DNA from 2 places in the Brevibacillus sp. RS1.1 genome. Region 1 is predicted to be linked to the other one. Evidence: riboswitches for the same ligand, from Rfam matches in the RefSeq annotation. Region 1 holds a riboswitch; the other holds the start of a gene.
What was found. A riboswitch is a leader RNA that binds a small molecule or an ion and turns the genes downstream of it on or off. The one in region 1 is predicted to bind thiamine pyrophosphate.

Region 1 (7,798 bases):
CCGTCTTCCTCTGTGTTCTCCAGCGATGACTCGCATACTCATTTCACCTGTCTGCTTTCCTAATATGTATGTTTTACGACGCGATTTTCTAAGACTGAGAATGATATCATACTATCACAACTGCATACACCCGTAAAATTAGCAACTGGAAAAATTTATCGCAAGAAAGGTATATAACCCCATTCAATTGGAAAAGATGTTGAATAGCGACGCAACGGTGTCGCTGACAACCGCGGAGAAGACTTACGTTTCCCCATAAGCTCTTCCTCCGGTTTCTCCTCTCCCATAATTGAAAGGCTGTTCACTTAGGCGCACGACGTGTCTGATAGGAGCATTTCGTGCCATCGCTCCCTTCACCGGGAGGAGTTGAACGGTCGCCCCTCGTCATTTGGCGATGGGGTATTTTTTTGTGTCCAGCACATACTACATATACCTGCAACACCTTCTTCATGTAGCTTGCCTGAAAGGAGTGAGTCATTCATGGCAGAAAAGCGACCGTCCGCACAAAAGCTGAAGGCGTCCAAAGCCCAGTCCATTGCAGACCGCACAGGCAAAGACGTCGAGCTGGCGCGTGACATGCAATCGCGTGCAGATCAATCGGACATCGTCAAACATGGACAGTAGCTGCATACAATAGCCAGCCGCATCGAATCGGCTGGCTTTTTACTTTTCCACCTTCAATTCCCTCGGCACTTCTTTTAAGCGGATACAGATACTATACAAAAATAACTGTGAAGGAGGTATCCGCATGCATACGGTGTGGAAGGGCTCAATCAGCTTCGGCCTCGTCAATATACCTGTTCGTATGTTTACTGCAACGGAAGAGCGCGATATTCGCTTTCGTCAACTGCATAAAGAGTGCAATACCCCGATCAAGTACACGAAAATGTGCCCGCACTGTCAACGCGAGGTCGATACGAGCGAAATCGTCCGTGGCTTCGAATACGAAAAAGGACATTTTGTCATGATCGACGATGACGATCTGGAAGCCATTACGCCAGAAACACGCAGAGCCATTGAAATTATCGACTTCGTAGACTTGTCGGAGGTCGATCCCGTTTATTTTCATAAGAGCTATTTCCTATCTCCACAGGACACTGGCGAAAAAGCATACGCCTTGCTGCGATCCGCTATGGAACAGACAGGAAAAATCGGCGTTGCACAGGTGACGATGCGTAATCGGCAAAGCCTGGCCGTTATCCGACTGTATGAACATTGCATCATGCTGGAGACGATCTTCTATCCAGATGAGGTACGTCCCGTCAGTCAAGTACCTGCCTTGCCTGAAGCCACTGTACAGTTGGCCGAAAACGAACTAAAGATGGCAACTGAGCTCATTAGCAATATGACGATCCCTTTTGATCCGGCAAAATATACGGATGAATATCGATCCGATCTGCAAAAACTGATTGAGAAAAAATTGGAGGGTCAGGAGATCGCCACTGCACCTACCGTGGCAAGAACCAATGTTATCGATCTCATGCAGGCCCTAAAAGAAAGCTTGGAATCTACAGCTGGTCAAGCCGCTATGCCCATCAAAATCGAGCCCGAACCAACTCCGTCAAAGCCTGCGCGAAAACGCACCACCGCTGCCTCCTCGTCCGAAAAAGAACAGGCATCGAAAAAGGCGGCACCAGCCAGTCCGAAAAAGACTACGACTACTTCTACAACCAAAGCACTCCGCAAAAAGAAGGCTACTTCTGGTTAGCTGCACACACAAAAAAACCTGCCCACACTGGACAGGTTTTTTTGTATTCCCATGACGAAATCTAGCTAGGCGCCATTTTTCTACACGGTTCAATATGGATATGAACGGCGTTAATGCGGTGAATCTTGCGCATCTGTTCTTCAATTTTTTCGGTGATGGTGTGACTCTCCACCACATTCAGACCGGGATCTACATGGATCACAACATCAACCAGCACGCTGCTCCCATGGTAGCGAGCTTTGATGTCACTGATATCCCTAACCCCTGAAATCGAGGAAATCGTAGCCCGCAGGTCCGCGAGCTCGCTCTCGTCAAAGCCATCTGTCAAACGGTGGGTTGCTTCCCTGAAAATGTCCCACGCAGTCTTCAAAATGATGAGACCAACAACAAAAGCAGCTAACGGATCGAGCCAATGCAATTGAAACTGTGCGCCAGCCACCCCGATAAACGTCCCGATACTGACGAATGCGTCTGAACGGTTGTCAGCCGCTGCTGCATCTAATGCTTGGCTGTTTGTTTTGATAGCGAGCTTTTTATTGTAGCGATAGACGAAAAGCATAATAACAGCAGTCGCAAGTGCTGTCCACCCTGCCAACAGGTCAGGAGCCGAGTGTTTTGGGTCAAACAAGGATGGTACTGCATTCGTAATGACCTGAACTCCAACAAATAGCATAATAAATGATGCGACAAGTGCTGAAATCGTCTCGGCCCGAAAATGGCCATACGGATGATCTTTATCAGGTGGTTTCCTTGCGATACGCAGCCCGATCAAAACAGCAATCGATGCGACAACATCTGTTGAGTTGTTAAGACCGTCGGCCATTAAAGCTTCTGACGCAGTGACATACGCAACTCCTATTTTTAATACAGAGCAGAAAATGTAGGCGAAAATACTCACCCACGCTCCACGTTCTCCTTGTTTTAGATCCGAATAAACATCCATACCTCATCACCTCAAAATACTTCTCCATCCTGCTTCGACAACGAGGAATATCAAAGCGCTGGAAGCAGTTGCTTTTTTTCGAACTTCATCGTAACAGATCGGAATCATGTGGGTCTACAGAAACAGTTTTAGTCCGGTTCACGAGAATAGGGGGGAGGAAAATGTGTTGCACACCTGCAATTTCCTCCTGGAAAATTTCCCTTGAAATTAGATGGACTTCCCGTTATCCTATTCTTGCAATCCAAAATAAAAAAGCACGGGAGCTTGGGATTCACCAGGCTGAGAGGATGGTACTGTGCCATCGACCGTTGAACCTGAACTGGGTAATGCCAGCGGAGGAATGTCATATACGACACGAAAAGATGCGCGTATCTTTAGGATACCCGTTTCTTCTCTACTCTCGCGTTGGCGTCGCATGTTGTTTATGCGGCGCTTTTTCGCGGAAGTTTCTTTCGCCTCCCTAACGGTTCTCACTTTCGTGCAACCAAAACAAGGAGGTTTTTTTATGTCATTGGTGTCATCTTTTCCAGGTAGTCGCAAAGTATACGAAACAGGTAGTCGTGCGGACATCCGTGTCCCGATGCGCGAGATTTCCCTTCATCCTACCGAAGGATTGTCTGGCTCCACACCCAATCCTCCTCTTCGCGTGTACGATACGAGTGGCGAGTATACCGCAACGGGTTACGTTCCTGACATTCAAGCCGGACTGCCCTCCATTCGCCATCAGTGGATCGATGAGCGAAATGATGCGGAAACGTATGTCGGTCGCGAACCACAACTAGTCGACGACGGAATCCGAAACGAAGAAAAGGCTGCCTCCCTCCCCACTTTCCCTCGAGAGGACTACAAACCAAAACGGGCAAAGCCAGGCAAAAATGTTACCCAGCTTCATTATGCCCGAAAAAATATCATCACACCGGAAATGGAATACGTTGCCATTCGCGAGGGTGTCTCCCCTGAATTTGTACGGGCAGAAATCGCCGCTGGACGTGCGATCCTTCCTTCTAACGTCAATCATCCGGAAAGCGAGCCGATGATCATTGGCCGCAACTTTCATGTGAAAATCAATGCCAACATAGGAACGTCAGCGGTCAGCTCTTCGATGGAAGAAGAGGTCGAAAAAATGATTTGGTCTGTTCGTTGGGGTGCCGACACCATTATGGACCTCTCGACGGGAAAACATATACATACCACGCGGGAGTGGATTATCCGAAACAGCCCCGTTCCAGTCGGAACTGTCCCGATTTATCAAGCACTTGAAAAAGTAAATGGGAAAGCCGAGGATTTGACATGGGAGGTTTACCGAGACACCTTGATTGAGCAGGCGGAACAAGGTGTCGATTACTTCACGATTCATGCTGGCGTTCTTTTGCGCTACATCCCCATGACGGCTAAGCGTGTTACCGGTATCGTCTCTCGCGGCGGGTCAATTTTGGCCGCATGGTGCCTGGCCCATCATGAGGAAAACTTTTTGTATACGCATTTCGCTGAAATTTGTGAAATTCTGAAGGCCTATGACATTTGTGTATCCCTCGGGGATGGACTGCGTCCTGGCTCTATAGCGGATGCGAATGACGAGGCACAGTTCGCGGAGCTTGAAACATTGGGAGAACTCACAAAAATTGCGTGGGAACACGACGTACAGGTCATGATTGAAGGCCCCGGTCACGTCCCTATGCATCTTATTCGCGAAAATATGGATAAACAGTTATCTATTTGCCATGAAGCCCCTTTTTACACACTTGGACCACTCACAACAGACATTGCACCCGGCTATGACCACATTACTTCAGCGATTGGCGCTGCCATGATTGGATGGTTCGGAACAGCGATGCTCTGCTACGTAACGCCCAAGGAGCATCTCGGCCTTCCTAATAAAGAGGATGTTCGCAACGGTTTAATCGCATACAAAATCGCAGCGCATGCCGCTGATCTCGCAAAAGGACATCCGCGGGCAAAACAGCGAGACGACGCTTTATCCAAAGCTCGTTTTGATTTTCGCTGGAACGATCAATTCAATTTGTCCCTAGACCCAGAGCGCGCCCGCGAATATCACGATGAAACGTTGCCAGCAGAAGCCGCCAAATCCGCCCATTTTTGTTCCATGTGCGGGCCTAAATTTTGTAGCATGAAAATATCGCACGACATTCGTCACATTGCTAATGAACAAGGATCTGCCCAAGATCCCGCCATTCTTGCAGGGATGCAGGAAAAATCGCGTGAGTTCCGCGAACAAGGAAGCCGTTTGTACCAGTCGTAATCAAGGGGGATGCCTATGGAGGAAGCCAGTCGTTTACGCGAAAAGATCATTCGACTAGAGGCTGAGCTAGAGCAATTTAAACAACAATTGCGGCTCATTCAACAAGACTGCAGCCACGTCTATATCGAAACTCCACTTACGCGAACATGCTCCAAGTGCCTGCAATCCGAAAGCCTCTATTATTAATAGAAAAAGGTCGAAATCCTTTCTGGAGGATCTCGACCTTTTTTCTTGCTTATTTCGCTATCCCGACCTGCAACGGAAGTCCTTCCTTATAATAGAGAGTAGGCGATAGCAGGATGAAGAAAATATGGACATGCAAAAAGCCTTGCTTCTTCAAAATGCCGTGTACGGCGCTTGCAATCGCATCATGTTGCTTTTGTTCGCGGGGGAACATCATGATCTCTACAGACAAAGGACTGTTTGTTAGTTGCTCTACCTGAAGCAGCTCCAATTTCACCTTTTCCTGAGCGACTTCAGCATTTTTGGAAAACTCTTCTATAAGAATCTGAGAAATGGGCTCTATGTCTTGCTTCGCAAAGCCTTTAAACCGAAGAAACGGCAAGTCAATTCCTTCTTTCGTAAATGAGTTCGCACAGTCATTATAAACAAGTCTCTAATCGTATATCAATGAAAAAAGGATTAAAGAAAGTGAACAACTAACATTCCCACCTGGAGCAAGAGACGCAAAGAGGGCCATATCAGAGAGCCGCTCCCTTCCCATGAGGTGTGGTGGACGTACCACGGAAGGAGGAAACAGCTCAACCAGATACAGCCCAAATCCGCTAAACCGATCAGTTACTTTATACAGAGTAGTATAGCTCGAATTCAATACTTAATCAATAAAAAAGTTTCGTAAAATTCCAACAAGAATCCATCCACTCACACCTAATGATCGCCCGGTGAATTTTCAACTTTCGGAATCAAAGTTTCATAGAAAAACATCCCACCATTTAAGATGAAGGATATTTTTTATGTTCCATTGTGTTGCACCATGAGAATCTACTCCAAGACACAGTAATCAACAGGTATATCAACAACTGCTTGAATACTCGGTTGCCGTAACGTATAGCCTTCTGTCCATTCCGCAAATTGCACCTTAACCGTGACACTTGGTCTCAGCCACACAGCACCCTTGAACCTTGCCGGGGTATTTACAAAGGGCCTATCATTTTGTATCAAAGGTACAATCTTTTCCGTCAGGGCCATCCAGTCATTTCGAGTTAATTTACCTGTTCCTGCGTGGCCTATATAAAATAAGCGGCCTTGGGGATCATACAGCCCTAACAAGAGAGAATTCACAACATTATCACGCAGCGTAACTCCCCCAACGACAGCTATGGTGTCCCGATAGTATTTTTTCTTTTGCCACTGCTTCTCTTTCCCACCAATGACGTATTTGCTGTTTAGATTCTTCACAACAATGCCTTCCATACCATGCTGTTTGATGACCTCATACATAGCGTTTCCATCATCATGACCGGTCACCAATTGTACATGGTCATTTGGAATAATGATTTCTGATAGTAAGTTGAGACGCTCTCTCAATGTAAGATCGTTTATCCACTCATTATTTGTAAATAGGACATCAAATATCATGTAGGTAATGGGGACAGCCTTCTGTGCCTGGCTGACTTTCTCCAATCGTCTAATCCCATCCCGCCGCATCACTTCATGAAATGACGGTTTTCCGTCAGCTCCTAGTGCAATCACTTCTCCATCTAAGATCACCGAGCGAGCATTGCAATATGTCTGTATTTCAGCTAACTCTGGGTATTGGTGAGTCCGCTCATTTATTCTCCGATTGTATAAACGAGTTCCCTGACCATCAAAGTAAGTTAGGATTCGAACTCCATCCCATTTAACTTGGGCGATCCAGTCGTCCCCTTGGGGTATTACCTCACAGCTAATCGGCTCCATAGGTATAATTGGATTCATTTTTCACCTCAAAAAAGGGGAATGTAGTATTACTCTTATACTCCTCTTTATGGGAGTATTTGTTGTTCTTCATACCAAATTCGATTTCAGAAATTAACGTTTTTGAAATTAACGGTACAACCTTACACCGCAAGCAATGCATAAAAATAAAACCTTAAACGCGTTGTCATATTGCATATCGAAGAGGTGATTCCACCTCAGCTTCGTGCATTTCTCGGATCGTTTCAGCTCTTTTAAAACCGACTGTACGTCGTCCATCCTGTCATCCACTATTTATTTGCTCTTTTCACATCATAAAAAAATCTCCCACCCTTTCGAAAGGTGAGAGTTTACATTGACTATAATAGATACGTGTGGTGATACCCGGTTTTCCTTTTTGCCTACTTGCTAAATTCAGCAAGTAAAATATTTTTAAAAGGATCAGGATTGTCAGCTTTTCCTAAGCTGTTCAAATTGACGGCTATCGTATGCTTACCTCCAAGTGTTCCTCCAGCAAAAGTACTAAACCCTGGTATGCCACCTGAGTGTCCCCATATCGAGACACCGTTTGGAAGCTTCGTTTCATAGATTCCAAGACCATATCCGACGATTGTATCACTTCCTGTAGGAACTGTAGTAAGCATTTGTTTTAGTTCCTGTTCCTTCATTAATTTGCCACTAAGTAAGGAAGAGAAGAATTTGTTTAAGTCGTCAGCAGTAGAAATCATATCTCCAGCTGAGCTACCTATACTTGGGTTATAATAAGTAACGTCTTTTAACTCACCTGCTCCGTCTGGTTGGAAATATCCACGGGCATGGCTGGTGCCTGGAATAACGCTTGAATTGCCAGGTAGAAATGTATTCGACAATTCAAGTGGTTCAATAATCCGATTTTCAATCTCTTCCGCATAGCTGTTTCCGGTTACTTTTTCAATAAGGATACCCAGTAATACGTATCCTGTGTTTGAAT
Region 2 (7,798 bases), 480 kb from region 1:
AGCAGCTTCTCATTTACTCACTCTCTTTATTCATTTGTGCATAAGACCGTTCAATCACATGCAATGCTTCATCGTGCTTCACGACATTGTTGCCTAACGTCACAATGACGAACAATAGGATAAGACCGAGTAATGCCTTTTTTACTTTCACATGGCGCAGATGCATGATGAACCTCGCAGCGAGCAGGAAAAAGGCGAAGAAGTAATGTCCGGCATACAAGTACAAATCGTATGTAAACGTGGCGAGTCCGAACCCTATTACAATGTGCAGCACGAAAGCAAACCCGATATAGGCGGCGAGCGACCAGGCTTCTTGTGTACGAATCCCTTTGATGAAACCGAGTATAGCCAGAGTGATCAGCGTCAAGCCGATGACATGCACATACCATGGATACGGCAGCGTGAGGTCCGTAGCGAATGCGACCATCCCCGGTTTTGGATCGATGAGCGCAATGTCTGGGGTCAGCACAGGACTGATAACGAGCATATACAGAGCTTTCCAATGCTCGAAAAACGAGAACGGAGCCGTGTAGATGAACCCTCCGGTATGAATCGCTTTGAGGTGACACCAAAGTTGACGAGGGCGAATGAAGCGTTGGGCCACACAGCCAATTTCTTTTCCGCACGACTGTACTGCGTGTAAAGTACCGATAATAGAATGACGAACTGCGCGTACGGATAGGAATCGGGAATCATTGCCGTGAAAATTTGATAAGAGGCCGTCCCGAAAAATACGGCAAAAAGCAATGGGGTATAGAAGCTATTCCATCCCTTGCGCAGGTAGTAGTAAACCATTACAACGCCGAGCGCGTTCATGATCGATTGAACCACCGCGAAGAAGAAGTTTTCCTTGAAAAATTCCGATAAATAAGCCAAAGGAAAAGAAATCAAATTTATAAATGGATGGATCACCGTCGGGTTGTTAGAGCTATAGTACAGCGTCGGGTCAAAATTAAACAGATTAAGCGTAAATGGAACGCCGTAAAAAGGGCTGATCGGGGCAAGAACAGTGATGTTTTGATTCATATAAGTGAGAAAAGGCACATTCATCGACAAATAAAACATGAAAAAACAGGCAAATAGAAGGAACGCTCTGACATTATCTTTTCGATCATGAAACAAATAGCTGAAAAAACGCATACCAATCCACCATTCAACGTATTTTTGAGATTAACGTAACGAATTTTAGCTATATTATACAAAAATAATGAATTCTGCACCAAAATTTTACATTCAATTGGCTAGCCATTTTTTACGAAGCCTGTGCATCACGCTGTTGACAGCTACAATCAGTGGGTCTAGCATGAATGAACATGTCCGATGAGATTGAAAGGAGTGAACGACTTGCAAGAACTAACCTCAACAGAACTGATCCAATACCTGCAAGAAAAGAAGTCGGTCGCTCTTTTTGTCTATACACCGATGTGCGGGACCTGCAAGCTCGCAGCACGTATGCTCGGCATCATGCAAGAAGCATTGCCTGCCGTTCCTCTGTATCAGATTAACATTAATACGGCGCCTGCATTGGCAGAACAATGGCAAGTGACCAGCGTCCCCGCCTTGCTTATTTTTCAACGAAACGAATTGGTAGCACGGCATTATGCCATCCAGTCCGTTGGATTTTTATACGATGTATTGAAACCTTTGGCCTAGACATACACCTATTCCCTTCGCTATGAATATGACAAAGAGAGAAGAAATGCGAAGGAGGAGGCGTATGCAAATCCACGTGGTGGAAGAAGGACAAACCTTAGCAAGCATCGCCGAGACGTACGGCACAACGTCAGAAGCGATCGATAAGGCGAATGAATTACCAGATCCCAATAAACTGGCAATCGGACAGGCGATGGCGATCCCGATTGTAGGAAGCTACTATTGGGTCAAACAAGGAGATACGTTGTATACCATCGGTCAGCGTAACCATATCAGCGCAGCAGAGCTTGCTCGTGTCAATGGGATTTCTCCCTATAAACCGCTACAAGTTGGGCAAAAGCTATATATCCCGCCTCGCCCTAGACGAGCGGCTGATTTCAATGCCTATGTGGAACCGCGCCGCACTGTCCCACCCGCGATGGAAGCGGATGTTCGGAGGGCTGCCCCTCATCTTACGTATTTGGCACCGTTCAGCTTTCGTATCAAACGGGATGGAACTCTCCAACGACCAAATCTGAGCAATTTTCCAGCGATCGCAAAAGAAAACCAAGTCCTCCTTATGATGGTTGTGACGAATTTGGAAAAAGGTCAGTTCAGTACGGAATTGGGCGCACTCATTTTGAACGATCAAGAACTCCAGAACAAATTGCTGGATAATATTCTTGCGACCGCCCATGAGCTGGGAATGGGGGATATCCATTTTGATCTGGAAGCTTTGCCTACAACAGGTGCAGAAGCTTACGCGAACTTCTTGCGAAAAGCAAGGAGTCGTATACATGCAGAGGGGTTGATGATGTCTGTTGCGCTCGCACCGAAGACGAGTGCCGAGCAAGCAGGTAAATGGTATTCCGCCCATGATTACAAGGCGATAGGAGCGCTTGCCGATTTTGTCGTGATTATGACGTATGAATGGGGCTATAGTGGCGGTCCTCCCATGGCAGTTTCTCCGATTGGACCGGTGCGGCGTGTCTTGCAATACGCCATTACTGAAATACCAGCTGATAAAATTTTGATGGGCCAAAATCTGTACGGATACGACTGGACCTTACCGTACGAGCGAGGAACGACAGCGAAAGCGCTGAGTCCGCAAGCGGCAATTGCCCTGGCTGCGCGGCATAATGCCGTCATTCGATATGATTATCGCGCGCAGGCTCCATTTTTTACGTACACCGATGATCAAGGCAAGCAACATCGCGTATGGTTTGAGGATGCGCGGTCGATTCAAGCCAAGTTCAATCTGGTTAAACAGCTCGGTTTAAGAGGCGTCAGCTACTGGAAACTCGGTTTGCCATTTCCGCAAAATTGGCTGTTAATCGAGGAGAACTTTCGCGTCCGTAAACGAGCATAGTCATCTGGCGTACATTCCACCGCGGGTTGTACGCCTTTTTTTTGAATGAAAAATCATGGTATGATGAAGATGACAGGAAGGAAAAGGGGAGAAATCATGGGAGAATGCAAATTGGATCACAGCCATGAGGATGTACTCAAAAAACTGGCAGAGCAAGCTCCACATTTATCAGAGTTGCGTGTGAGTCAATTCAAAAATCAGTTGAATGGCGAGCTCAGCCAAGAGCGTCTAAACGAGCTGTTTCATTTATTGAAAAAGTATGACCTGGCAAGCCCAGAGGAGCGCCAAGAGCGCGAAAAACAAATGGATCACTTGTTTGGCTAAGCTTTATACATACGCTTTTTGTTTTGCCCCCGAGTGGGAGAATCAGGCTGGAATCATGGTTCCATGCAGCGAGGAGTAACGATGGACGACAGACTCTATTATCAGGATGCCTATACAAGAACGTTTTCGGCCCGGGTGACAAAAACTGGTGTCGAGCAAGATGGGACACCTTACGTGGTACTGAATCAAACGGCTTTTTACCCTACTGGAGGCGGACAGCCTTCCGACCTGGGTGTATTGGAAGAGATTCGTGTGGTAGATGTTGAAGAGGTAGACGGTGAAATTCGTCATCGACTGGAGGCTCCCTTGTCCGAAAGTATAGGGGAAGTAACGGGGCACATCGATTGGGACCGCCGCTTCGATCACATGCAGCAGCATGCTGGCCAACACATTTTATCTGCGTCCTTCCTGGAAGTTGTGCAAGCGGAGACCGTTGCCTTTCACTTGGGAAAAGAACGCGTCACCATTGATGTACGACTGGATGAGTTGACAACAGAAGTATGGGAAAAGGTAGAAAAGCGCGCGAATCAGATTGTTTTGGAAAACCACCCCATCCTTGTACGGTTTGTTGATGACGAGGAATTGGCAACGCTGCCCTTGAAAAAACAGCCGACTGTTACCGAAAATATTCGTGTCGTGATGATTCCTGAGTTTGATTACAACCCGTGTGGAGGAACACATCCAGCGCGCACGGGCGAAGTCGGGATGATCAAGATCTTGGGCTGGGAGCGACATCGCGGGAACATTCGTCTGGAATTCATCTGTGGCTGGCGAGCTTTGCGGGACTACAACCAAAAGCAAGCTGTCGTTCGCGATACAGCGAAGCTGCTCGCTACCAATGAAGGCGAACTGATCGCACAGACGGAACGCGTCCTTGCAGAACGCGACACCTTAAAGGCAAAATTGGCAGAAGTGGATAAGCAGCTCCTGGAAGTGGAAGTCAATCAACAACTAGCTGCTGCTAGCCAACTCGGTCAGTCGCGCCTCATTATGTGTACCTTCACAGACAAGACCATTCAACAGCTTCAGCAGTTCGCACAGCTGGCTACCGCTTTGGCGCCAGATGCAATTTGCCTCTTGGCTGCTACTACCGAAGACAAAGTGCAAATCGTGTTTGGTCGTGGGCAAGAAGTCAACGTAGCCATCAATCAAGTGTTGAAAGAAACCTTGCCGGTCATTAATGGTAAAGGTGGGGGAAATCCTGCCATGGCACAGGGTGGCGGTCAGGCAGTAGTGGATGCGGAAGAAGTATTGCTGCATGCACGCAAACTGCTGGAAGCCTCACTGTTGTAAATGCATTCGATTCAAGAAAAGGAGGAGACCGCGATGAACTGGAATCCGGGAGATATCGTTCGCGTTGCGCAGCGAACGGGTGAATATATTGCAGAAGTATTGGAAATCCACGATTCGAAGTTGCTGGTAAAGGTGTTGGCAGTTACCAAATACCCGACGCAAGGCGATTTGCATTCTTCCTACGAAGTAGATGTGCCGCTGTTTCACCAGCGTCCAGCACTGTCGTACATGGAAAAATTCATGACGCCTGTCCAAGGGCTCATTCGCTATAATGGAGCGATTCCCGACTACAAGGAATCTGTCCGACAAGCGATGGAGAGAGAAATGGAAAAGCTTTCGAAAATGGCAGCTTGGGCAGAGCGCTGTCTCGTTGAGCTGGAAAAGATGCATAAGGAAGCCTTTACAAACACGAAATAGAGTGGTACTGTAGTACTCGAATGTACGACAATTGCATAGCTTTACTACCAAACGGGGGCCAAGCAACGTTGGCTGAGATTGTGACGAGTGTGTTACTGACCGTTGAACCTGACCTGGGTCATGCCAGCGGAGGAAGAGGTATTTGGAATCAGTATCACGGTGTCGCAACCGAGCGGAACTATGCTTGTTTGCGTGCATACATGATAAGATGACACTCAACCATCCGAGGCGGATGGTTTTTTTACGCCATTCGTCCGGTGAGATGGGATGGGTATACAGCTTCTTCTGTTTGTCTGAATCGACTCAGGCAGGCGGGAGAAGCTGTTTTTTTTCCAGTAGAAGGAGGTAATCAATGATTGTTCAGCTGAATGGGAAAAAAGTAGAGTTGGCGGAAGAGATCACGACAGTGCGGGCTTTGCTCGCTTCTTATTCCCTGCAAGAGAAGATTGTCGTCGTTGAGCGAAATGGTGAAATTATTGATCGCTCAGCGTATGAGCAAACACCGATTGCAGACGGAGATCGCATAGAAATCGTTCATTTTGTTGGAGGAGGATGATCATCATGATGGATACATTGAAAATTGGACCGTACGAGTTTCGCTCCCGCTTGCTTCTGGGTACTGGTAAATTCGCTGACTTGGATACACAAGGGAAAGCGGTAGAGGTGTCGGAAGCAGAAATTTTGACCTTTGCGATTCGTCGCTTAAATTTGGAAAATCCGCAAGAACCGAACTTTTTGGAACAACTGGATTTGAAAAAATTCACCCTGCTACCAAATACAGCAGGTGCCTATACAGCAGAAGAAGCAGTGCGCATCGCCCGTTTGGCTAAAGCATCTGGGCTGTGTGACATGATCAAGGTCGAGGTTATTGGAGACCCGAAAACACTTCTCCCTGACCCGATTGGCACGCTCGAGGCTTCGAAAATCTTGGTGGAAGAAGGCTTTATCGTGCTGACCTACACCAATGACGACCCGATTCTTGCTAGACGACTGCAAGAGGTTGGCGTACATGCGGTTATGCCAGGTGCCTCACCAATTGGTTCAGGGCAAGGGATTGTCAACGAAAACAACCTCCGCTTTATCATTGAGGATGCCAACGTACCGATTATCGTAGATGCAGGAATTGGCTCGCCAGCAGACTGCGCGAAAGCAATGGAGCTGGGTGCTGATGGTGTCTTGTTGAATACAGCCGTCGCTCTCGCTGACAATCCTGTCCTGATGGCAGAAGCGATGAAGCTCGGCGTGGAAGCAGGTCGCAAAGGCTTCTTGGCAGGCCGTATCGCGAAAAAGCGTTACGCGTCCGCGAGCAGCCCGGTCGAAGGGATGATTGAGTAGCGTGGATCGACTGACAGAAGCGGTAGAATCGATCGCCAGCCGCAAAGAAGAGCTGTTCGCTTTATTGGCAGAGCTCGTTTCTTATCCGACTGTGAGTCCTCCAGCGCGAAACAGTGATACCGCACAAGGAGCAATCGCCGACAGGCTGCAAACGATGGGATTCGAGGTAGATCGCTGGACGGTATATCCGGGAGACGACAATATTGTCGGTCGGTTATCAGGGAGTGCCTCAACCTACGCAAACAGCTTGATTGTCAACGGGCATATCGACGTGGCTGAAGTCGGTGATGACATCGGGTGGACCTATCCACCTTTTGCTTTGACACACGGCAAGGATGGGCGCCTGTACGGACGTGGAGTTGCGGATATGAAAGGCGGACTCGCAGCGAGCTTGTTTGCGATCCAAATGCTGCGCGAACACGGAGTGGAGCTCCAGGGAGATCTGCTTTTCCAATCCGTCATCGGAGAAGAAGCGGGTGAAGCGGGGACATTGGTCGCTATCGAGCGTGGCTATCAGGCTGACTACGCCGTTGTAGTGGACACGAGCAATTTGCAAATGCAAGGGCAGGGCGGGGTCATTACAGGCTGGATCACGATTGAGAGTCCGACGACGCTGCATGACGGAATGCGTGCACAGACGATTCATGCAGGCGGACGCGTCCGGGGAGCATCTGCCATTGAAAAAATGACGAAGGTGATCACCGCACTACAGGAGCTGGAGCGGGACTGGGCTGTCATGAAGTCCTATCCCGGCTTCCCGCCAGGCAGCAATACGATCAATCCTGCAGTCATCGAAGGAGGCCGGCACGCTGCGTTCATCGCAGACCGTTGCGCCCTATGGATTACCGTTCATTTTTATCCGAACGAATCCTACGAAGAGATTATTCGAGAGATCGAGGATCACGTCGGGCGTACGGCTGCCGCAGATCTTTGGCTGAGAGACAATCCTCCAACATTCCGCTGGGGTGGACGTTCGATGATTGAGGAGCGCGGTGAAATCTTCCCTTCACTGGAGTTGGATACGAAGCATCCGGGGTTGGTAACGCTGCAATCCGCATATGAAGGTCACATGCATCAAACACCTATCGTTAACATGTCGCCTACGGTTACCGATGCAGGCTGGTTTGCGCATGCAGGCATTCCAGCTGTCCTATTCGGGCCTGGTGAGCTCACGCATGCTCATGCCGTCGATGAATCAATTGATTCTGACCAGCTTGTTCATTTTGCCCAGATCATGGCCCGCTTTATTGCCACCTGGTGCAATACCCCAAAGGAAGCGAAGGAGTGAGTATCGCATGACAACCTTTACTGATCGTCTGAGAAAAAGTGTAGCCCCGATCTGGGAGCGTGTTCATCAACATCCTTTCGTCACGGGACTTGGAGATGGCAGCCTGCCTGTCGGTGCATTCAAATATTACATGAAACAAG

Region 2: linked by a shared signal. The riboswitch ahead of thiS (sulfur carrier protein ThiS) and the one ahead of thiC (phosphomethylpyrimidine synthase ThiC) in region 1 are both predicted to bind thiamine pyrophosphate.

Annotation. Positions count from the first base shown of each region.
Region 1 is NZ_JABSVA010000001.1:655,426-663,223, forward strand. Features, by position in the region: gene rsmD (16S rRNA (guanine(966)-N(2))-methyltransferase RsmD) at 1-36, opposite strand, end outside; gene HP570_RS02945 (hypothetical protein) at 481-624, shown strand; gene ku (non-homologous end joining protein Ku) at 749-1,708, shown strand; gene HP570_RS02955 (cation diffusion facilitator family transporter) at 1,770-2,651, opposite strand; TPP riboswitch at 2,898-3,010, shown strand; gene thiC (phosphomethylpyrimidine synthase ThiC) at 3,157-4,911, shown strand; gene HP570_RS02965 (hypothetical protein) at 4,927-5,097, shown strand; gene HP570_RS02970 (DUF1904 family protein) at 5,147-5,476, opposite strand; gene HP570_RS02975 (ATP-dependent DNA ligase) at 5,914-6,849, opposite strand; gene HP570_RS02980 (serine hydrolase domain-containing protein) at 7,230-7,798, opposite strand, start outside.
Region 2 is NZ_JABSVA010000001.1:175,907-183,704, reverse strand. Features, by position in the region: gene HP570_RS29420 (DUF6080 domain-containing protein) at 14-487, opposite strand; gene HP570_RS29415 (hypothetical protein) at 463-1,140, opposite strand; gene HP570_RS00720 (thioredoxin family protein) at 1,345-1,653, shown strand; gene HP570_RS00715 (glycoside hydrolase family 18 protein) at 1,718-3,001, shown strand; gene HP570_RS00710 (hypothetical protein) at 3,098-3,325, shown strand; gene HP570_RS00705 (alanyl-tRNA editing protein) at 3,407-4,618, shown strand; gene kapB (kinase-associated lipoprotein KapB) at 4,652-5,035, shown strand; TPP riboswitch at 5,077-5,187, shown strand; gene thiS (sulfur carrier protein ThiS) at 5,388-5,591, shown strand; gene HP570_RS00690 (thiazole synthase) at 5,597-6,370, shown strand; gene HP570_RS00685 (acetylornithine deacetylase) at 6,363-7,658, shown strand; gene tenA (thiaminase II) at 7,666-7,798, shown strand, end outside.